DNA from 3 places in the Kitasatospora sp. NPDC004272 genome. Region 3 is predicted to be linked to each of the others. Evidence: predicted binding sites of a transcription regulator. Region 3 holds the regulator's gene; each other region holds the start of a gene.
The links. The regulator HrcA, encoded in region 3, represses chaperone genes, less so after heat shock. The targets are predictions, from matches to a motif close to TTNGCACTCNGNNNNNCNGAGTGCNAA.

Region 1 (7,495 bases), on a different contig from region 3:
GCGCCGCGATGGAGGCGGCGTTCTGCAGCGCGGAGCGGGTGACCTTGGCCGGGTCGATGATGCCGGAGGCGACCAGGTCGACGTACTCGTTGGTCGCGGCGTTCAGGCCGTGGCCGGCGGGCAGGTTGCGGACCTTCTCGACCACGACGCCGCCCTCAAGGCCGGCGTTGGTCGCGATCTGCTTGATCGGGGCCTCCAGGGCCACGCGGACGATGTTGGCACCGGTGGCCTCGTCGCCCTCCAGCTCCAGCTTGTCGAACGCGACACCGGCCTGCAGCAGGGCGACGCCGCCACCGGCGACGATGCCCTCCTCGACGGCGGCCTTGGCGTTGCGCACCGCGTCCTCGATGCGGTGCTTGCGCTCCTTGAGCTCGACCTCGGTGGCCGCGCCGGCCTTGATGACGGCCACGCCGCCGGCCAGCTTGGCGAGGCGCTCCTGGAGCTTCTCGCGGTCGTAGTCCGAGTCGGAGTTCTCGATCTCGGCGCGGATCTGGTTGACCCGGCCGGCGACCTGGTCGCTGTCGCCGCCGCCGTCGACGATGGTGGTCTCGTCCTTGGTGATGACGACCTTGCGGGCGGTGCCGAGCAGGTCGACGCCGGCGTTCTCCAGCTTGAGGCCGACCTCCTCGGAGATCACGGTGCCGCCGGTCAGGATGGCGATGTCGCCGAGCATGGCCTTGCGGCGGTCGCCGAAGCCCGGGGCCTTGACGGCGACGGACTTGAAGGTGCCGCGGATCTTGTTCACGACCAGGGTCGACAGGGCCTCGCCCTCGACGTCCTCGGCGATGATGACGAGCGGCTTGCCGCTCTGCATGACCTTCTCCAGCAGCGGGAGCAGGTCCTTGACCGAGGAGATCTTGGAGTTGGCGATGAGGATGTACGGGTCCTCGAAGCTCGCCTCCATGCGCTCCAGGTCGGTGGCGAAGTAGGCGGAGATGTAGCCCTTGTCGAAGCGCATGCCCTCGGTGAGCTCAAGCTCCAGGCCGAAGGTGTTGCTCTCCTCGACGGTGATGACGCCTTCCTTGCCGACCTTGTCCATGGCCTCGGCGATGAGCTCGCCGATCTGGGTGTCGGCGGCCGAGATGGAGGCGGTGGAGGCGATCTGCTCCTTGGTCTCCACGTCCTTGGCCTGGGCCAGCAGCTGGTCGGAGACGGCGGCGACGGCCTTCTCGATGCCGCGCTTGAGGGCCATCGGGTTGGCGCCGGCGGCGACGTTGCGCAGACCCTCGCGGACGAGCGCCTGGGCGAGCACGGTGGCGGTGGTGGTGCCGTCACCCGCGACGTCGTCGGTCTTCTTGGCGACCTCCTTGACCAGCTCGGCGCCGATCTTCTCGTACGGGTCTTCGAGCTCGATCTCCTTGGCGATGGAGACACCGTCGTTGGTGATCGTGGGGGCGCCCCACTTCTTCTCCAGGACGACGTTGCGACCCTTGGGGCCGAGCGTGACCTTCACGGCGTCGGCAAGCTGGTTCATGCCACGCTCAAGGCCGCGGCGGGCTTCCTCGTCAAAGGCGATGATCTTGGCCATCAGAAGTGGTCCTCCGGGACACGGTCGACTGCTCGGACCAAGGGGTGCCCGCGACGGACGGCCCAGGAGAGCGGGGGTCCCTTCCCCTACCGCTTCCGGGGCCTCACCGGCCCGGTCCGTTTGTCACTCTCACACGGTGAGTGCTAACGCCAATGATTAGCACTCTCGGGTGGCGAGTGCAAGCCCATTGGGGCCCTGCCGCGGCCCTGCCACGACCCCGGCGCGACCCGGCGGGGGCGCCGCGGGGCCCGGGAAACGCCCGGAAAAGCCGACGGGCCCGCCCCGGACGCCGTCGCGTCGGGGCGGGCCTGCCTGTGGCGTTCTGTGCGCGGCCTGCGGCCGTGCGGTCAGCCGGTGCCTCAGGCGCCGGCGGCGCGGACCATGTCGGCCTGCGGACCCTTCTGACCCTGCGAGATCTCGAACTCGACCCGCTGGCCCTCTTCCAGGGTGCGGTAGCCGTCCATCTGGATCGCGCTGTAGTGGACGAACACGTCCGCTCCACCGTCGACCGCGATGAAGCCGTAGCCCTTCTCGGCGTTGAACCACTTGACGGTGCCCTGAGCCATTCCGAACTCCCCTTGTGCTGTGCTGGCCCTTCAGAGATCCGCGGGACGCGGACCCGGAGGTCTGGAAGGCCGGCCTGGGGACTCCCCCCCGTACGGCGCAGCCTCTGTCGCGGCTGAATGTATCCGGATATGCGCCCTCTGCAACAGGCCCAATTTCCGGGGAAACTCCGGGCCCCGCAGGGGATATGCCGGGGCGAAAGGCGCACTGCCCGACAATTGCCACTGGACATATCGGACGCGGCACCGCAAAACGCCGGAACAATTCTGACGGCGGCCTGACAGAACGGGCGGCACCGGACCGCGTCGGGCGAGAAAGGGCGGCGGGCCGGGCCGGCGCCGGTCCCGACGGGCGGGGCGGAGCGGGGTCCTGCACGGGCGGGGCGCGGTGCGGTGCGGTGCGGGGAGGCGCAGGGCGGTGCAGAAAAAGGGGGATTGAACCGGGCCGTGGGGGGTAACGGACCTGACCGGAACTCTACTCCCCGACCCTCGGCGGAATTCCGCCGCCCCGCCCGGCGGGAAAACCGCAGGTAACGAGGGCAATGGGCCCGGCCGAACACGAAGCCGCCGTCCGGTCCGGAAAATTGAATTCCGAACCAAACGGCGGCCGCGGGAATGCGGGGCGGTCAGCAGCCGCCCGCCACCGCCGGAATGATCGACACCGAGGCGCCGTCCTTGATCTCGGTCTCCAGGCCCTCGGCGAAGCGCACGTCGTCGTCGTTCACGTACACGTTGACGAAGCGGCGCAGCTTGCCGGTGTCGTCCAGCAGGCGGGCGGCGATGCCGGCGTGGTTCGCCTCCAGGTCCGCGATGAGGGCGGCCAGGGTGGCGCCCTCGGCGGTCACCTCGGCGGCGCCGCCGGTGTAGGTGCGCAGGATGGTCGGGATGCGGACGTTGGCGCTCATGCGGGCTCCTCGGGCGTGGGGTCGGGGCGTGGGGGGTGTCCTGCGGCTGGGTGTCAGGCGGTGGCGAGGCCGGCGGCGCGGAAGGACTCCAGCGTCGGGCGGATCACGGCGGCCATGCCGGCGTCGGAGACCGCGTCGAGGGTCTTGAGGCCGTCGCCGGTGTTGATCGCGACGGTCTCCTTGGACGGGTCCAGCTGGCCGGTCTCGACCAGCTTCTTCAGCACGCCCACGGTGACGCCGCCCGCGGTCTCGGCGAAGATCCCCTCGGTGCGGGCGAGCAGCTTGATCGCCTCGACCACCTCGGCGTCGGTGACGTCCTCGACCGCGCCGCCGGTGCGGCGGGCGATGTCCAGCACGTACGGGCCGTCGGCCGGGTTGCCGATCGCCAGCGACTTGGCGATGGTGTCCGGCTTGACCGGCTTGATCACGTCGCGGCCGGCCTTGAAGGCGACGGAGACCGGGGAGCAGCCCTCGGCCTGGGCGCCGAAGATCTTGTACGGCTTGTCCTCGACCAGGCCGAGCTTGATCAGCTCCTGCAGGCCCTTGTCGATCTTGGTGAGCTGGGAACCGGAGGCGATCGGGATGACGATCTGGTCGGGCAGCCGCCAGCCGAGCTGCTCGCAGATCTCGAACGCCAGGGTCTTGGAGCCCTCGCCGTAGTACGGGCGGAGGTTGACGTTCACGAAGCCCCAGCCCTCGCCGGCCGGGTCGCCGATCAGTTCGGAGCAGAAGCGGTTCACGTCGTCGTAGTTGCCGTCGATGCCGACCAGCTCGCCGCCGTACACCCCGGCCATCACGACCTTGCCCTGCTCCAGGTCGTGCGGGATGAACACGCAGGACTTGAAGCCGGCCCGGGCGGCCGCGGCGCCCACCGCGCCGGCCAGGTTGCCGGTGGAGGAGCAGGAGAGGGTGGTGAACTCGAAGGCGCGGGCGGCCTCGATCGCGCAGGCCACCACCCGGTCCTTGAAGGAGTGGGTCGGGTTGCCCGAGTCGTCCTTGACGTACAGCTGGCCGGTGAAGCCCAGCTCGCGGCCCAGGTTGTCGGCCTTCACCAGCGGGGTCCAGCCCGGGTTCAGGTTCGGCTTGTCGGCCACGTCGGCCGGGACGGGCAGCAGCGGGGCGTAGCGCCAGATCGACGCCGGGCCGGCCTCGATCCGCTTGCGCAGCTCCTCCGCGTCGTAGCCCGCGTAGTCGTAGGCGATCTCCAGCGGGCCGAAACACTCGGGACAGGCGAAGTCCGGACCGAGCGGGGAGCGCGCACCGCACTCGCGACAGGACAGCGCGGTCGCGGGACCGAGGTCGACGGCGGTGGATGCGGCGGTGTCAACAGCCATGGTGGCGAGGCCCTTTCTCCTCATCTTCCCCGGATCGCGGTCGCGTCCGGGACGGAATTGGCACCTGTCCCGCCGGGCCTGCTGGCCGTGCGGGAGGGTTGCCGGGACTTCAACGGGCCGTTCCCTCAGTCCCTCTGGATGAGCTCTGTGAAGTTGTGGTCGTACGCTGCGAGCGACCCCCGCGTGCGAAGGCACGGTCGCAATACGAAGACTGTATCCGAAGGCCCGGGCGGACCCACCCCCGCGTCCGACACCCGAGACGAACCGAGACAGGGAGCGAGACTTGCCGGAGCAGCCCGAGCCCGGGGTACTGCCGGAGGTGGCCGACTGGCTGCGCCGCCGTTCGTGGACGGCCGCCGACCGGCCGCTCGACCTGCTGCTGGCCGCCAAACGGGCCGCCGGCCCGGCCGGCACGGTCAGCGTGGTGCTGCCCGCCCTGGACGAGGAGTCCACCGTCGGCGAGATCGTCACCGCGATCCGCACCGAGCTGGTCGAACGCGTCCCGCTGGTGGACGAGCTGGTGGTGGTCGACTCCGGCTCGCAGGACGGCACCGCCGCCGCCGCGGCCGCCGCCGGCGCCCGGGTGGTGCACCGGGACGAGATCCTGCCCCGGCTGCCCGCCGAGCCCGGCAAGGGCGAGGTGCTGTGGCGCTCGCTGCTCGCCACCAGCGGCGCGATCGTCTGCTTCGTCGACGCCGACCTGCGCGAGTTCGACCCGGCCTTCGTCTCCGGCATCATCGGCCCGCTGCTCACCGACCCGGCCCTGCAACTGGTCAAGGCCATGTACGACCGCCCCTTCGAGGCCGACGGCGCCGTCGTCCCGGCCGGCGGCGGCCGGGTCACCGAACTGGTCGCCCGCCCGCTGCTCAGCCTGCACTGGCCGCAGCTCGCCGGCTTCGTCCAGCCCCTCGGCGGCGAGTACGCGGCCCGCCGCGCGCTGCTGGAGCGGCTGCCCTTCCCGACCGGCTACGGCGTCGAGCTGGGCCTGCTGGTCGACGCCCTGGAGCTGGCCGGCCTGGACGCGCTGGCCCAGGTCGACGTCGGCGTGCGGCACCACCGGCACCAGGACGGCCAGGCCCTCGGCCGGATGGCCGCCACCATCTACCGCACCGCGCTGGAACGCCTGGACCGCACCCACCGCCTCAAGGCCGACCCGGACCTGGTCCGCCCGCTGCTCACCCAGTACAGCCGCACCGCGGCGGGCTTCACCCCGCGCACCCACCCCGTCCCGGCCACCGAACGGCCCCCGGTGGCCACCCTCCCCGAGTACCGCGACCGCTGAACCGCCGCCCCGCGCCCGTCCCGGCCCGCGGTTCCGGCCCGCGGTTCCGGCCCCGGACGGCTTCGGGAGCGGCGGCCGACCCCGAGAGTTCACCCGGCGCGGGCCGCGCCGAGTGGTTTGGTCGGCTGATCGCACGGCAAGGTTGGCTGTATGGCCGATCACGTGTCCGAACGCCCCCAGCAGTCCGGAGCCGCCCCGATCCTGGTGGCCTCCAACCGCGGCCCGGTGTCCTTCCGCACGGAGGACGACGGTTCGCTGACCCTCCGCAGAGGCGGCGGCGGGCTGGTCTCCGGGCTCTCCGCGATCGACGACCCGAACGCGGTCTGGGTCTGCGCCGCGCTCTCCGACGCCGACCGCACCGCCGCCCGGCAGGCCCCCGACGGGCGCCTCGACCTGGCCGGGCACGACGTCGGCGGGCAGGCCGTCCGGATGCTGGACATCGACCCGGAGACCTTCGCCCGCGCCTACAACGGCGTCGCCAACTCCACCCTCTGGTTCGTCCACCACCTGCTCTACCAGACGCCCGTGCAGCCCGCCTTCGACGCCGGCTTCCGCACCGAGTGGGCCGCCTACCGGGCGTACAACGCCGCCTTCGCCGAGGCCCTCGCCGCCGAGGCCGCCCCCGGCGCGGCCGTCCTGGTGCAGGACTACCACCTCTCGCTCGCCCCCGCGCTGCTCCGGGAACTCCGCCCCGACCTGCGGATCGGCCACTTCTCGCACACCCCCTGGGCCCCGCCGGACTACTACCGGCTGCTGCCCGACGACGTCGCCGCCGCCGTCCTCGAAGGCATCCTCGGCGCCGACCGGGCCGCCTTCCTGACCCGCCGCTGGGCCCTCGCCTTCGCCGACTGCTGCGAGGCCGTCCTCGGCGCGCAGGTCGACCGGGACGCCCTCACCGTCACGCACGGCGGCCGCACCACCCGGCTCGGCGTGCACGGCCTCGGCGCCGACGCCGAGTTCCTGCGCGAACGCGCGCACCGGCCCGACGTCGACGAACGCCTCGCCGCCCTGCGCGAGGCCGTCGGCGACCGGCGCACCATCGTCCGGGTCGACCGCACCGAACTCAGCAAGAACATCGTCCGCGGCCTGCTCGCCTACCGGCACCTGCTGCGCACCCGCCCCGAGTGGCTCGGCAACGTCGTCCACATCGCCTTCGCCTACCCCTCCCGGACCGACCTCGCCGAGTACCGCGACTACACCGCCGAGGTGCAGCGCCTCGCCGGGGAGATCAACGCCGAGTTCGGCACCGACGACTGGCAGCCGCTCATCCTGCACGTCAACGACGACTTCCCGCGCTCCCTCGCCGCGTACCGGCTCGCCGACGTCGCCCTGGTCAACCCGATCCGCGACGGCATGAACCTGGTCGCCAAGGAGGTCCCCGTCGTCTCCGACCGGGGCTGCGCCCTCGTCCTGTCCCGCGAGGCCGGCGCCCACGCCGAACTCGCCGACGACGCGATCAACGTCAACCCCTACGACGTCATCGCCACCGCCGAGGCCCTCACCGAGGCCCTCGCCATGCCCGCCGCCGAGCGCACCGACCGCACCAAGCGCCTCGCCGCCGCAGCCACCGCCCTCCCGCCCCAACAGTGGTTCCTGGACCAGCTCCACGCCCTCTGAACCGCCGCCGACCGAAGCGGCACCAGGGGCGCGGTTCCCCGCGCCCCTGTCGGTGCCCGTCCTGCCGGTGCCCGTCCTGCCGGTGCGCGTCCCGTCGCGCGCCCCGGCGGACGCCCTTCCTCAGCGCAGCAGTTCCGTCAGCCCGTTCAGCAGGTCGACCACCCCCGCCGGCCCCGCCACCACCAGGTCCGCGCGTTCGGCCAGCTCCGCGACCGGGGGTTCGCCGGTGACGGGGCCGCTGCAGACCAGGAGGCCCGGGTGGCCGG
Region 2 (7,495 bases), on a different contig from region 3:
AACGCCAGCGCCACCTCGCACTCCCCGCCGCGCAGCATCGCCAGCGCCTGGACCGGCTCCGCCTCCACCAGCGAGACCCGCACCCCCGGGTGCGCCGCCCGCACCTGCGCCACCGACCGCGGCACCAGCGTCGAACTGGCCGTCGGGAACGAGACCAGCCGCACCCGCCCGGCCCGCAGCCCGGCGATCGCCGCGACCTCCTCCTCCGCGGCCGACAGCCCCGCGAGGATCCCGTCCGCGTGCCGCAGCAGCACCCGCCCGGCTTCGCTCAGCTGCATCTCCCGCCCCGCCCGCACCACCAGCGGGGTGTCGACCGCCTTCTCCAGCGCCTTCATCTGCTGGCTCACCGCCGGCTGCGTGCACCCCAGTTCGCGCGCCGCGGCGGAGAACGACCCGGTCCGGGCGACGGCGTGCAGGACACGGAGGTGGCGGGCTTCGATCACGCTTCAACTCTAGGGGAGCCGGAAAACGGCGGAACGCGAAAGGGCGCGAGGCCCCGCGGCCCGAGCCCCGCACTACGGGAGTGCGTGGTCGGTCGCGCGGTTCCTCGCGCCCTTCAGTGCCTGCCGGCTAGCCGTTTCAGTGGCTGTGGCCGTGGCCGCCGTGCGAGTGGCCGTGGCCCGCGGCCTCCTCCTCTTCCTTCTTCTCCACCACGAGGGTCTCGGTGGTGAGCAGCAGGGAGGCGATGGAGGCGGCGTTCTCCAGGGCGGAGCGGGTGACCTTGACCGGGTCGATGACGCCGGCCTTGACCAGGTCGCCGTACTCGCCGGTGGCGGCGTTGTAGCCCTGGCCGGGCTCCAGCTCGGAGACCTTGGAGGTGATGACGTAGCCCTCCAGGCCGGCGTTCTGGGCGATCCAGCGCAGCGGCTCGGCGAGCGCCTTGCGGACCACGGCGACACCGGTGGCCTCGTCGCCGGACAGGCCGAGGCCGTCCTCCAGGACCTTCGCGGCGTGCACGAGCGAGGCGCCGCCGCCGGCGACGATGCCCTCCTCGACCGCGGCGCGGGTCGCCGAGATGGCGTCCTCCAGGCGGTGCTTGCGCTCCTTGAGCTCGACCTCGGTGGCCGCGCCGACCTTGATCACGCAGACGCCGCCGGCCAGCTTGGCGAGGCGCTCCTGGAGCTTCTCGCGGTCCCAGTCGGAGTCGGTGTTGGCGATCTCGGCCTTGATCTGGGCCACCCGGCCCGCGACCTCGGCGGAGTCGCCGGCGCCGTCGACGACGATGGTCTCGTCCTTGGTGACGGTGATGCGGCGGGCGGTGCCGAGCACGTCCAGGCCGACCTGGTCGAGCTTGAGGCCGACCTCCTCGGAGACGACCTGGCCGCCGGTGAGGGTGGCGATGTCGCCGAGGATGGCCTTGCGGCGGTCGCCGAAGCCGGGGGCCTTGACCGCGACCGCGTTGAAGGTGCCGCGGATCTTGTTGACCACCAGGGTGGAGAGGGCCTCGCCGTCGACGTCCTCGGCGATGATCAGCAGCGGGCGGGAGCCGCCGGCCTGCAGGACCTTCTCCAGCAGCGGCAGGAGCTCCTGGATGGAGGAGATCTTGCCCTGGTTGATCAGGACGTACGGGTCCTCCAGGACGGCTTCCTGGCGCTCCGCGTCGGTGACGAAGTACGGCGACAGGTAGCCCTTGTCGAACTGCATGCCCTCGGTGAACTCAAGCTCGACGCCGAAGGTGTTGGACTCCTCGACGGTGATCACACCGTCCTTGCCGACCTTGTCGATCGCCTCGGCGATCAGCTCGCCGACCTGGGTGTCCTGGGCGGAGAGGGAGGCGACGGCGGCGATGTCGTCCTTGCCCTCGATCTCGCGGGCCACCGAGAGCAGGTGCTCGGAGACGGCGGCGACGGCCTTGTCGATGCCCTTCTTCAGGGCGGCCGGGCCGGCGCCCGCGGCGACGTTGCGCAGGCCCTCGTTGACCAGGGCCTGGGCCAGCACGGTGGCGGTGGTGGTGCCGTCGCCCGCGACGTCGTTGGTCTTGGTGGCGACCTCCTTGACCAGCTGCGCGCCGAGGTTCTCGTACGGGTCGTCGAGCTCGACCTCGCGGGCGATGGTCACACCGTCGTTGGTGATGGTGGGGGCGCCGAACTTCTTGTCGATGACGACGTTGCGGCCCTTGGGGCCGATGGTCACCTTGACGGTGTCGGCCAGCTTGTTGACACCGCGCTCCAGCGAGCGGCGGGCGTCCTCGTCGAACTGCAGGGTCTTCGCCATGGTCCCGTTTCCTCAGGGGTAGGTCTGCGTACGTGGAGCAACAACCGCGCCCCGGGCCCCTGTCAGTGCTGACACGGTTCCGGGGCGGGGCTGGGACGTCTTACTGCACGGACGTCTTTACTTCTCGATGATCGCGAGGACGTCGCGGGCCGAGAGGACGAGGTACTCCTCGCCCTGGTACTTCACCTCGGTGCCGCCGTACTTCGAGTACAGGACGATGTCACCGACGGCGACGTCGAGCGGCAGACGCTGGCCGTCCTCGAAGCGGCCCGGGCCGACGGCCAGGACGACGCCCTCCTGGGGCTTCTCCTTGGCGGTGTCCGGGATCACCAGGCCGGAGGCGGTGGTGGTCTCGGCGTCGAGCGGCTGGACCACGATGCGGTCCTCAAGCGGCTTGATGGCAACCTTGCTGCTGGTGGTCACGTCCGAGCTCCCCTTCGGAGATTACGGGGTTGTCTAACAGGTAGGTGGCGAAGTCTGCGCGGCCGCCGTCGCGGGGGTCGGACACGCTTCATCGCGTTAGCACTCTCCCTGGGGGGAGTGCCAGAGACGACCTTAGGACGCCGTTAGCACTCAGTCAACCAGAGTGCCAACGACGTCGGATTCGAGTTTCCGTTCGATGCCGGGCCGTTCCCGGTGCGGATACTCAACAGCTGCGCGAATTCCCTTGCCAAGATGGGCAGATGGCGAAGAAGCGGCCGTCCGCGGACGGGACGCGCTCCTCGCGGCGGGGCGGGCGCGGTGCTCGGGCACTGGTCCGACCCGGGACAATGGCCCGGTGGAGATCGAGTCGTTCCGGGCGCTGCTGACCGAGCAGGGGCAGGCGCTGCTGGCCGAGTTGCGGGGGTTCACGGCGGCCGGGGAGCTGGCGCTGGCGACCAGGCTGCGGCGGGAGTACCCGGCGGAGCTGGTGCGGGCGGCGTTCGAGCAGGCCCGGCTGCGGCAGCGGGCCCGGGCGAAGTTCGGGGCGGACGCGGACGCGATGTACTTCACCCAGCACGGGGTGGAGCAGGCGACCCGGCGTTCGGTGGCCGAGTGGCGGGCGGGCCGGTTCGCGGCGCTGGGGGTGCGGCGGCTGGCCGACCTGTGCTGCGGGATCGGCGGGGACGCCGTCGCGCTGGCCCGGGCCGGGATCGCGGTGCTGGCGGTCGACCGGGACGGGCTCACCTGCGAGGTGGCCCGGGCGAACGCGGCGGCGCTGGGCGTGGCCGATCTGGTGGAGGTCCGCCGGGCGGACGTCGCGGACGTCGACACGGCGGGCTTCGACGCGGTGTTCACCGATCCGGCGCGGCGCACCTCGCACGGCCGGGTGTTCGATCCCCAGGCGTACTCGCCGCCGCTGTCCTGGGCGGTGGAGGCGGCCCGCGGCGCCCCGTTCGGCGCGCTGAAGGTGGCGCCGGGCATCCCGCACGAGCTGGTGCCGGAGGGCGCCGAGGCGGAGTGGGTGTCGGACCGGGGCGAGGTGAAGGAGGCGGTGCTGTGGTTCGGCACGGCCGCCGCCGAGCCGTACCGGGCGACGCTGCTGCCCGGCCCGCACTCGCTGTCCGGCGGCGCGCTGCCCGCCCCGCCGGTGGGCCCGGTGGGCCGCTACCTGTACGAGCCGGACGGGGCGGTGATCCGCGGCCGGATGGTCGCCGAGGTGGTGGCGGCGGTGGACGGGCGGCTGATCGACCCGATGATCGCCTACGTCACCTCGGACGAGCTGCGGCCGACGCCGTACGCGCAGGCGTACGAGCTGACCGACGTGCTGCCGTTCCAGGTGAAGCGGCTGAAGGCGCTGGTGAAGGAGCGCCGGATCGGCACCGTGGTGATCAAGAAGCGCGGGGCGTCGGTCGTCCCGGAGGAGCTGCGGCGGCAGCTGAAGCCGGCCGGGCCGAACGCGGTGACGGTGCTCGTGGCCCGCACCGCGGCCGGCCCGGTGATGATGCTGGGTCAGCCGGTGGGCCGGGCGACGTAGTCGTCGAGGCGGGCGACCGCGAAGCCCTGCTCCTGGATCCGGGAGAGCAGTTCGCCGAACATCCGGGTCATGGTCTCGCCCTTGAGCTCGGACGGGCCGCGGAAGTGGGCGAGGATGATGTCGCCGTTGCGCAGCTTCTTGTCGGCGGCCTGGTACTGCATGTCGTGGATCTGCATGGACTCCCGCCACAGCACGACGGCGCGCGGCCCGCACTCCTGGACGGCGGCGTTCAGGGCGGCGGTGTTGGCGCCGTCGCCGTAGGGCGGGCGGAACAGGTACGGGGCGGTGCCGTACTGCTCGGTGAGGGCCGCCTGGTCGTCGCAGACCTGCGCCTTCTGCTGGGCGGCCGGGAGCTTGCTCATCACCGGGTGGCTGACGGTGTGGTTCTGGATGCTGTTGCCGAGCGCCTGCAGCGGCTTGAAGTAGGCGTAGTCGTTCTTGACGATGTCCTTGGTCAGGAACATCGTGACCGGCACCTTCAGCTCGGTGAGCATCTCGACGAACTCCGGGTCCTTCTCGGCCCCGTCGTCGATGGTGACGAACACGACCTTGTCGGAGGTCGGGACTTCGCTGAACACCGGCACGGTGCCGGTCCTGGTGAGCTTGATCGGCGGGACGGCGGGCGGCGCGGGCGCCTTGGGCATCGGCTTGAGGCCCCACTTCGCCCAGGCGGCCTCGGGCACCGCGTCCTGGGCCGCCGCCGAGGGCGAGCCGGCGGCGGGGGCGGCCGGGGAGGTGGCGGCGACCGGCTTGGCCGGGACGGCCGGGGAGCCGGCGGGCTCCGGGCCGCTGCTGCACCCGCCGGCCGCCAGCAGCACCGCGAGGGCGCCCACCCCGTACCCGACCCGCACCCGCTGCTTCACCGATGTCCCCCGCTCGTCCTCGACACGCGTGTCGATAATAGGACGATCGGATCGGACTGCCCGGTTGCTACCCCGCGTCCGTGCGGGTGAAGGTCCAGCGGTGCACCGGCCGGGCCAGCAGGTGCGCGGGCGGCTCCGGCACCGGCACCGGCTCGCCCGTCCACAGCGCGATCAGCAGCACCCGCTCGCCCGGCGCGGTGAACAGCTCCACCCGCTCCAGACCGGCCGCGCCGCGCACCGCGGGCAGCGCGGACTCCCGTGCCCAGGCGTGCAGTTCGGCGCCCAGGCCGTCGGCGGCCCGGGCCTCCCACATCGCCGCCAGGGTCACTTCAGCGCCTCGTGCGCGTGCGCGTGGAAGTGCTCGTGCCCGGTGCCCGGGACGTGGGTCTCGGTGACCGGCAGCGAGGAGTCCGCCGACAGGTCGAAGGAGGACGGGGCGCGGTCGCGCCAGACCATCTCCGAGCCGAGCGCCGCCACCATCGCGCCGTTGTCGGTGCACAGGCCCGGCCGCGGCACCCGCAGCACGATGCCCGCCCGGTCGCAACGCTGCTGCGCCATCTCGCGCAGCCGCGAGTTGGCCGCCACGCCGCCGCCGATCATCAGGTGGTCGACGCCGTTGTCCTTGCACGCCCGCACCGCCTTGCGGGTCAGCACGTCGGTGACCGCCTCCTGGAAGGACGCCGCGACGTCCGCCACCGGCACCTCCTCCCCGGCCCGCCGCTTGGCCTCCACCCAGCGCGCCACGGCGGTCTTCAGGCCGGAGAACGAGAAGTCGTACGCCGGGTCCCCCGCGTTGTTCAGGCCGCGCGGGAAGGCGATCGCCTTCCCGTCGCCGTCCTTCGCCATCCGGTCCACCACCGGTCCGCCCGGGAAGCCCAGCCCGAGCACCCGCGCCACCTTGTCGAACGCCTCGCCCGCCGCGTCGTCGATGGTCGCGCCCAGCGGCCGCACGTCGGAGGTGATGTCGCTGCTGAGCAGCAGCGAGGAGTGCCCGCCGGAGACCAGCAGCGCCATCGTCGGCTCCGGCAGCCGGCCGTGCTCCAGCTGGTCCACGCAGATGTGCGAGGCCAGGTGGTTCACCCCGTACAGCGGCTTGTCCAGCGCCCACGCGTACGCCTTGGCGGCGCTCACGCCCACCAGCAGCGCGCCCGCCAGGCCGGGGCCCGCGGTGACCGCGATGCCGTCCAGGTCGCTCGCCTTGATCCCGGCGGTGTCCAGCGCCCGCCGGATGGTCGGGACCATCGCCTCCAGGTGCGCCCGGCTGGCGATCTCCGGCACGACGCCGCCGTACCGGGCGTGGTCGTTGACGCTGGAGGCGACCGCGTCGGCCAGCAGCGTGGTGCCGCGGACGATGCCGACGCCGGTCTCGTCGCAGGAGGTCTCGATGCCGAGGACGAGGGGTTCGTCAGCCATTGTGATGATCCTTCAGATCGCTTGCGTCACTTGCCAGGTGGTCCAGACGCATCACCAGTGCGTCCACGTTGGCGGGCTGGTAGTAGCCCCGCCGGATCCCGACCGGCTCGAACCCGAACCGCTCGTACAGCCGCTGCGCGCGCAGGTTGTCCACCCGCACCTCCAGCAGCAGCTCGGCGCAGCCGCGCCGGACCGACTCCGCGGTCAGCTCCGCCAGCAGCATCCCGCCGAGGCCCGCCCCCTGGTGGCCGGAGTCCACCGCGATCGTCTGCACGTCGCCGTCCGACCCGACCGCCATCAGCCCGGCGTACCCGACGACCGCCCCGGCCCCGTCCACGGCCACCACGTAGTGCCGGCTCCCGCCCGGGTGCGCCTCGGCCAGCTCCGACCAGTACATCCCGCGCGACCACGCGTCCTCGGGGAACAGCCGGTGCTCCAGCACCATGACGGGCTCGATGTCCCACCACCGCATGGGACGCAGCGCGTACCTAGCCACGCCGGCCGACCGTCCCGGCCCAGGGGGGCGTCATGCCGGGAGCACCGCCTTGTAGCCCGCGGGCACCTGCGCGTCCGGCCGCCGCAGGTACAGCGGGGCGTTCGGCAGCAGCTCCCGGCCGGCCGCCAGCTCGCGGACCGCGAAGTCGGCCAGCGCGCCCGCCGAGACGTGCTCGGGGCCGCTCGCCGCGGGCAGCGCGTACAGCAGGGCGCCCGCGCCGACCGTCCGGTCGCCGGGCTCGATCTCGGCCGGGCGGTCCACCGCGGGGCCGCTCACCCGGGCGCCGTCGGCGTCGTAGGAGGCCCAGTAGACCTCCTTGCGGCGCGCGTCGGTCGCGACGGTGAACGCCCCCTCCAGGCCCTCGGTGCGGGCCTGGTGGGCGATCGCGTCCAGGGTGCAGACGCCGTGCACGGGCAGGCCGAGCGCGTCGCCGAGGGCGGCGGCGGTGACCAGGCCGACCCGCAGGCCGGTGTACGGGCCGGGGCCGACCCCGACGGCGACGGCGGTCAGCTCGCGCTTGTCCACGCCGGCGGCGCGCAGCACGGCCGCGAC
Region 3 (7,495 bases):
GGCACGATCCGCAGCGAGCCGCCGTCGAGCACCGCCAGCCGGGCGCCGTCGCCGCTGACCGCGAACGTGTCGACGCCGGTGAGCAGTTCCTCGGCCCTGCGCTTGGCCAGGTCGAACCGCTCCAGCGCGGTACGGGCCGGTTCCTCGTCCAACGAGGCGGCGCTGTCGCCGAGTTCGCCGCCGAGCGGGTACCTGGTCCACAGCACCCCGTCCTTGGCGGCCCGCAGCACGCCGAACCGCCCGGCCTCCACCGGGAACGGCACGATCCGGTCGGCGATGCCCTCCAGGTCGACCCGGGTGGTCGGCGCCGCGGCGGTGTCCTTCTCGCCGTCCTTGGCGTCCTCCTCCTCGCCGCCCACCGGCCGCCCACCGCGCTGCGGACCGAACGGCGACGGGGTCTCGGCGGCCAGCGTCAGCAGGTACGGGCGGGTGCCGCCGGGGAAGGACAGGTCGAAGGCGTGCTGGTCGTACACCGGGTCGAAGCTGCGCACCGAGAGGAACGCCAGGTGCTTGCCGTCCGCGGTGAAGGCCGGCGAGTAGTCGTGGAAGCGCTGCGGGGTGGCCTCGCTGACGGTGCGCGAGGTCAGGTCGGCGAGCATGATCTGCCGCAGCGCCCACGGGCCGAGCACCGGCTGCGACCAGGCCAGCCACGCCGCGTCCGGGCTGAACACCAGTCCGGAGACCTCGCCGTCGCCGCTGCGCGCCAGCTCGTTGACCGCGCCGTCGCTGAGCGCCACCAGCAGCACCCGGCCGTCGTGCGAGGCCACCGCGAGCTGCTTGCCGTCCGGCGAGACCACCAGCGCGCGCACCCGCCCGAGCTGCCCGGCCGCCAGCCGCCGGCGCTCCGCGCCCAGCACCGCCGGGGCGTGCTCCAGCGCGTCCTCGCCCTCGGCGTCGGTGACCCACACCGCGCCCTGCGCGCCGTCCTCGCCGGGGACCACCCGGGCCAGCCGGGCCCGGGCGCCCGGGGTCTCGTCCAGCACCCGGGCCGGGCCCTCCCGGTGGGTGACCCAGTGCACGGTGCCGCGCACCACCACGGCCGCGGCCCGGCCGGTGCGGTCCGGGGCGGCGGTCTCCACCTGCCCGGCGGCGGAGGTCGGGTGCGGGAGGCGCCGGGTGCGCGGCCCGGCCGGCCGGACGTCCAGCCGGCGCGGTTCGGCGCCGTCCAGGCCGTCCAGCAGCCACAGCTCGCCCGCGCTCTGCCAGACCACCCGGGTGCCGTCGGTGGACGCCTGCCGGGCGTAGAAGGCGCTGTCCGCCGGGCCGTGCGCCCGCAGGTCGGAGCCGTCCGGGAGGCTGGAGTACAGCCGCCCGGTGCCCTCGTGGTCGGAGAGGAACGCGACCCGGTCGCCGACCCACATCGGGCACTCCAACTGCCCGTCCAGGTCGGCGTGCAGGCGCTCGAAGGTGCCGGCGCCGATCCACAGCTTCCCGGCCCGGCCGCCCCGGTAGCGCTTCCAGTGCGCGGCCTCCCGGTTGTGCGTGCCCAGCAGCACCCGCCCGCCGGTGGCGCCCTCCGGCACCGGTTCGAAGGCCAGCGCGCCGATCGGCCCGTACGGCAGCCGCGACGGCTCCCCGCCGTCCAGCGGCACCGCGAACGCCCAGGTCCGCCGGATCGTCTCCTGCCCCGCGGTGGTGATCGCCACCGGCCGCCCGTCCGCGCTCCACCCCACCAGCGCGGTGTACGGGCTCCCCCAGTACGTCAGTCGGCGCGGCGCCCCGCCCTCCACCGATCCGACGTGCACCTCCGGCGCCCCGTCCCGGGTCGACGCCCAGGCCAGCGAGCGCCCGTCCGGTGAAAACCGCACCGCGCCCACCGGCGCCCGGTCCGCCGTCACCCGCCAGGCCCGCCCGCCCTCCACGGGCGCCAGCCAGACGTCGTCCTCGGCGACGAAGGCCACGAGGCCGTCGTGCAGGTGGGGGTGGCGCAGGTAACCGCGCGTAGATTCCGTCATCCCGCCAGCCTAGGACGCGGAGCTCACGGAACGTCAGAGAACTGCTGCGCCGACCGCGTTCGGAACCGGGTGCGCGCGCGGCGGTCCCCCGCTACCCCCAGCGGCCGGTGCGGCCGAGCAGGAGGGCGCCGGCCGCGACGCCCGCGGTGGAGGTGCGCAGGACGGAGGGGCCGAGGCGGTGCGGTGCGGCGCCGGCCTCGGCGAAGGCGGCGATCTCGTCCGGGGAGACGCCCCCCTCGGGTCCGACCACCAGCACGATCTCGCCCGCGGCCGGGAGCGCCGCGGTGGCCAGCGGCCGCGAGCCCTCCTCGTGCAGGACGGCCGCGAAGTCCGCGGCGGCGAGCAGCGGCAGCAGTTGCCGGGTGGTCAGCGCGTCCCGGACCTCGGGGAAGCGCAGCCGCCGGGACTGCTTGCCCGCCTCGCGCGCGGTGGCCCGCCACTTGGCGAGCGCCTTGGCGCCGCGCTCGCCCTTCCACTGGGTGATGCAGCGGGAGGCCGCCCAGGGGACGATCACGTCGATGCCGGCCTCGGTCATGGTCTCGACGGCGAGTTCGCCGCGGTCGCCCTTGGGGAGCGCCTGGACGACGGTGATCCGGGGCGCGGGGGCGGGTTCCTCGCGGACGGCGGTGACCAGCACGTCGAGGGCGTCCTTGCCGTGCAGCGCGGCGACGGTGCCGTCCGCGCCGCGGCCGCGGCCGTCGGCCAGCGTGAGCGCCTCGCCGGGCTCCAGGCGCTTGACGGCGACGGCGTGCCGGCCCTCGGGGCCGTCGAGGCGGACGGTCGTGCCGGGCGCGGTCCCCGTCAGGTCGTCGACGACGAACACGGGTGCGGTCATCGGTGCAGCGGTCCTCTCCGGCGGGAGCCGTCTCGGGGGGAGAACGGGCCGGGAGCGGCGGGGGCACGCGGCCCCGCACCGCTCCCGGCCCGGGTCGTACGGGTGGTCGTCGGTCGCCGACCGCTGTCTCACCGGCCGTTGAAGGCGTCCTTCAACCGGGAGAACAGGCCCTGCTGGCCGGGCGCGAACTGCCCGGAGGGACGCTCCTCGCCGCGGAGCAGGGCGAGCCGCCGCAGCAGCTCCTCCTGCTCGGGGTCGAGCTTGGTGGGCGTCTGCACCTCGACGTGCACTATCAGGTCGCCCCGGCCGCCGCCGCGCAGGTGGGTGATGCCGCGGCCGTGCAGCGGGATCGACTGGCCGGACTGGGTGCCGGGTCGGATGTCGACCTCCTCCAGGCCGTCGAGGGTCTGCAGCGGCACCTGCGTGCCGAGCGACGCGGCGGTCATCGGGATGGTGACGGTGCAGTGCAGGTCGTCGCCGCGCCGCTGGAAGGTCGGGTGGCTGGTCTCGGCGATCTCGACGTACAGGTCGCCGGCGGGGCCGCCGCCGGGGCCGACCTCGCCCTCGCCGGCCAGCTGGATCCGGGTGCCGTTGTCGACGCCGGCCGGGATCTTGACGGTGAGGGTGCGGCGGGCGCGGACCCGGCCGTCGCCGGCGCACTCGGGACAGGGGGTGGGCACGACGGTGCCGAAGCCCTGGCACTGCGGGCAGGGGCGGGAGGTCATGACCTGGCCCAGGAAGGACCGGGTGACCTGGGAGACCTCGCCCTTGCCGCGGCACATGTCGCAGGTCTGCGCGGAGGTGCCGGGGGCGGCGCCCTCGCCGCTGCAGGTGGTGCAGGTGACGGCGGTGTCGACCTGGAGCTCCTTGGTGGTGCCGAAGGCGGCCTCCTCCAGGGTGATCTCCAGCCGGATCATGGCGTCCTGGCCGCGGCGGGTGCGCGAGCGCGGGCCGCGCTGGCCGGTCGCGGCGCCGAAGAAGGCGTCCATGATGTCGGAGAAGCCGAACCCGGCCGCGCCCGCGCCGAAGCCACCCGCGCCGCCGCCCGGCGACAGCGGGTCCCCGCCGAGGTCGTAGACCTGACGCTTCTGCGGGTCGGAGAGCACCTCGTAGGCGGCGTTGATCTCCTTGAACCGCTCCTGCGTCTTCGGGTCCGGGTTGACGTCCGGGTGCAGTTCACGGGCGAGGCGCCGGAACGCCTTCTTGATCTCGTCCTGCCCCGCGTCGCGTCGGACGCCGAGTACCGCGTAGTAGTCCGTGGCCACCAAATGCTCCGGTTTGTTCCGCCTCTAGAAGTGCCTGCGACAGCACGCTGCCTGTTGCGCCGTTCCGCTGCGCCGTTCCGCTACGACTCCGCCAGGATCTGGCCGACGTACCGTGCCACCGCGCGCACCGCCCCCATTGTGCCCGGGTAATCCATCCGGGTCGGACCGATCACTCCCAGCTTTGCCACGCTCTGGTCGCCCGAACCGTAACCGACCGAGACCACGGACGTGGAATTGAGCCCCTCGTACGCGATCTCGTGGCCGATCCGGACCGTCATCGCCGAGTCCGCCGTCTCACCCAGCAGGCGCAACAGCACCACCTGCTCCTCCAGGGCCTCCAGGACCGGGCGGATGGTGAGCGGGAAGTCGTGGCCGAAGCGGGTCAGGTTGGCGGTGCCCGCCAGCATGATCCGCTCCTCGTTCTGTTCGGCCAGCGCCTCGAACAGGACCGTCAGCACGGTGCTGACGGCGGGCCGGTCGGCGGGCTCGAAACCGGCCGGCAGGTCCTCCAGGACGGTCGGCACCTCGGGCAGCCGGCAGCCGCCCGCCATGCCGTTGAGCTTGGCCCGCAAGTCCGCCAGCAGGGCCTCGCCGACCGGGGCGGGGCAGTCGACCATCCGCTGCTCGACCCGGCCGGTGTTGGTGATCAGCACCAGCATCAGCTTGGTCGGGGTGAGCGACACCAGTTCGATGTGCCGCACCGTGGAGCGGGTCAGCGAGGGGTACTGGACCACCGCGACCTGCCGGGTCAGCTGGGCGAGCAACCGCACCGTCCGGGCCACCACGTCGTCCAGGTCGACCGCGCCCTCCAGGAAGTGCCGGATCGCCCGGCGCTCCGGCGGGGTCATCGGCTTGACCTCGGCGAGCCGGTCGACGAACAGCCGGTAGCCCTTGTCGGTGGGGATCCGGCCCGCACTGGTGTGCGGCTGGTGGATGTACCCCTCCTCCTCCAGCGCGGACATGTCGTTGCGGACGGTGGCCGGGGAGACGCCGAGGTTGTGCCGCTCCACCAGGGCCTTGGAGCCGACCGGCTCCTCGGTGCCCACGTAGTCCTGGACGATCGCCCGGAGCACCGCGAGCCGCCGCTCGTCCAGCGGACGGGCGGACGGGCGCGGGTCGATGAGTCGGCCGTCGGGCTTGCCGTCGTCCGGCATGGGGCACGCACCTCCGTCGTCGTCCGTTGTTCCGGTGTCCGCTCCGGCCTGGCACTCAGCTGGGCAGAGTGCCAGAACCGTACGTGCCAGTGTACGGCCCGGGCCTGACGGCAGGAACGGTGCGCCCGCGTGATCCTCGTCCGAAGAAGGTGCGACGCGCCCGGAGATCGTCCGGTTCCCACCGAATTCCCACCGTTTCGGATGGTGCCCGCGGGCCCGCCCGGTGGCAGCATCGAAGGCGAGCGGGGCGGCCGGGCGAGCGGCCGGGCCCGGCCCGCGCGAGGCAGAGGAGGAGCAGCGATGTCCGCTTCCCAGCACTCCAGGTTCGCCCCCGACCGCGGCCTGACCGGTCGGATGGTCACCACCATGTTCCTGATCGGCCTGCTCTACGTGGGCTTCACCGGCCTGCTGATCGTGCTGCTGCGCGGCGCCTGGCCACTGGTGGTGCTGATCTCCGGCGGTCTGTTCGTCGCCCAGTTCTGGTTCTCCGACAGGATCACCGAACGCGCGATGGGCGCCCACCGGGTCACCCCCGAGCAGTACCCGCAGCTGCACGGCGCGGTGGACCGGCTGTGCGCGCTGGCCGACATGCCCAAGCCCCGGGTCGCGGTCGCCGACAACGACATGCCCAACGCCTTCGCCACCGGCCGCAACCCGCAGAACGCGGTGGTCTGCGTGACCACCGGCCTGCTGCGCCGACTGGAGCCGGAGGAGCTGGAGGGCGTGCTGGCGCACGAGCTGTCGCACGTCGCGCACCGGGACGTCGCGGTGATGACGGTCGCCGGGTTCCTCGGCGTGCTGGCCGGCGCGATGACCAGGATCGCCCTGTACGGCGGGATGATGGGCGGCGGCAACCGCAACAGCAACGACCAGAACGCGGCGATCGCGATGGTGCTGATCCCGCTGGCGTCGATGGTGGTGTACGCGATCAGCTTCCTGCTGACCAGGCTGCTCTCCCGCTACCGCGAGCTGGCCGCCGACCGGGCCGCCGCCCAGCTGACCGGGCGGCCCGCGGCGCTGGCCTCGGCGCTGACCAAGGTGACCGGGCAGATCGCCGCCATCCCGACCAAGGACCTGCGGCAGTCCCAGCCGTACAACGCCTTCTACTTCGCCCCGGCGCTGAGCGCCAAGGAGGCGGCCTCGCAGCTGATGTCCACCCACCCGTCGCTGGAACAGCGGCTGGCGCAGCTGCGGAAGGTCTCCGAAGAACTCGGGCAGTGAGCCCGGCCACCGACCACCAGTGAGGAGCCTTCCGCGTGGGATTCCTGGACGCCCTGTTCGGCCGGAGCAAGCCGGTCAAGCCGGACCTCGACCAGCTGTTCGGCATCCCGTCGGCGGCGCTGACCCTGCGGGCCGCCAAGGGGTTCGAGCCGACCGGCCTCGGCTCGGTCTGCTTCGCCGCGGTCGAGGGCGCGGCCTTCACCGAGGTGCAGCAGCAGGTCCGGGCGCTGCTGGACGCGGACACCGGGCGCGGCGGGATCCCGGTGGAGGCGTCCCGGGACTCCTACGGCTACTCCTGGCTGCTCGCCCGGCACACCCCCGACGAGCTGCCCGACCTGGTCAACGACCTGCACGCGGTCAACAGCGAGCTGGAGGCCGGCGGCTTCGGGCCGCAGCTGCTCTGCTCGCTGGTCGGCTTCCGGGACGGCGAGGGCCGCTCGCTGGCGCTGGTGTACCTGTACAAGCGCGGCACCTTCTACCCGATGTGCAAGGTCGCCGGGCAGGAGAAGCGGGACAACCCGCTGGAGATCGAGGTCTCGAACCTGCTCCGGGACGACCTGCGGGTCGAGCCGGACCTGTCGCGCTGGTTCCCGGTCTGGGGCGCGCCGGGCATCGAGGGCTGAACCCCGGCCGCCCGCGGCCTGCCGCGCCGTCGGCCCGGCGGGGGCGCGGTCCGTAGACTGCCGCCCATGCGGAGCAGGGAGTACGGGCCGGATCTGACCCCGCCGTGGAAGCGGCAGCAGCCCGCGCCGGAGGTGGCGGCGGAGCGGGACCTGGTGGTGGAGGAGGCGGCCACCGGCTTCTGCGGGGCGGTGGTGCGCTGCGAGCGGACCGCCGAGGGGTTCACCGTCACGCTGGAGGACCGCTTCGGCAAGCACCGGGTGTTCCCGCTGGTGCCGCGCGGGTTCCTGCTGGAGGGACGGGTGGTGACCCTGGTGCGGCCCGCCGCGGCCGCCCCGGCCCCGCCGCGCGGCCCGGGTCGCACCGCCTCCGGTTCGGTGGCGGTGCCGGGCGCGCGGGCCCGGGTGGCCCGGGAGTCGCGGATCTACGTCGAGGGCCGGCACG

Region 1: the regulator HrcA is predicted to act here: its motif matches at 1,649-1,675, upstream of groL (chaperonin GroEL).
Region 2: the regulator HrcA is predicted to act here: its motif matches at 2,781-2,807, upstream of groES (co-chaperone GroES).

The regions. Positions count from the first base shown of each region.
Region 1 covers NZ_JBSGET010000016.1:68,956-76,450, reverse strand. The annotation lists gene groL (chaperonin GroEL) at 1-1,528, opposite strand, end outside; gene ACWEO5_RS07990 (cold-shock protein) at 1,888-2,094, opposite strand; gene ACWEO5_RS07985 (MoaD/ThiS family protein) at 2,718-2,996, opposite strand; gene thrC (threonine synthase) at 3,050-4,330, opposite strand; SAM riboswitch class I at 4,348-4,475, opposite strand; gene ACWEO5_RS07975 (glucosyl-3-phosphoglycerate synthase) at 4,614-5,612, shown strand; gene ACWEO5_RS07970 (alpha,alpha-trehalose-phosphate synthase (UDP-forming)) at 5,763-7,229, shown strand; gene otsB (trehalose-phosphatase) at 7,350-7,495, opposite strand, start outside.
Region 2 covers NZ_JBSGET010000005.1:91,879-99,373, reverse strand. The annotation lists gene ACWEO5_RS03615 (LysR family transcriptional regulator) at 1-443, opposite strand, end outside; gene groL (chaperonin GroEL) at 580-2,214, opposite strand; gene groES (co-chaperone GroES) at 2,332-2,637, opposite strand; gene ACWEO5_RS03600 (class I SAM-dependent methyltransferase) at 2,993-4,171, shown strand; gene ACWEO5_RS03595 (polysaccharide deacetylase family protein) at 4,147-5,034, opposite strand; gene ACWEO5_RS03590 (hypothetical protein) at 5,102-5,362, opposite strand; gene tsaD (tRNA (adenosine(37)-N6)-threonylcarbamoyltransferase complex transferase subunit TsaD) at 5,359-6,447, opposite strand; gene rimI (ribosomal protein S18-alanine N-acetyltransferase) at 6,440-6,919, opposite strand; gene tsaB (tRNA (adenosine(37)-N6)-threonylcarbamoyltransferase complex dimerization subunit type 1 TsaB) at 6,974-7,495, opposite strand, start outside.
Region 3 covers NZ_JBSGET010000163.1:1,168-8,662, reverse strand. The annotation lists gene ACWEO5_RS33570 (S41 family peptidase) at 1-1,955, opposite strand, end outside; gene ACWEO5_RS33565 (16S rRNA (uracil(1498)-N(3))-methyltransferase) at 2,047-2,790, opposite strand; gene dnaJ (molecular chaperone DnaJ) at 2,919-4,055, opposite strand; gene hrcA (heat-inducible transcriptional repressor HrcA) at 4,136-5,209, opposite strand; gene htpX (zinc metalloprotease HtpX) at 5,510-6,430, shown strand; gene pspAB (PspA-associated protein PspAB) at 6,466-7,053, shown strand; gene ACWEO5_RS33540 (DUF3097 domain-containing protein) at 7,120-7,495, shown strand, end outside.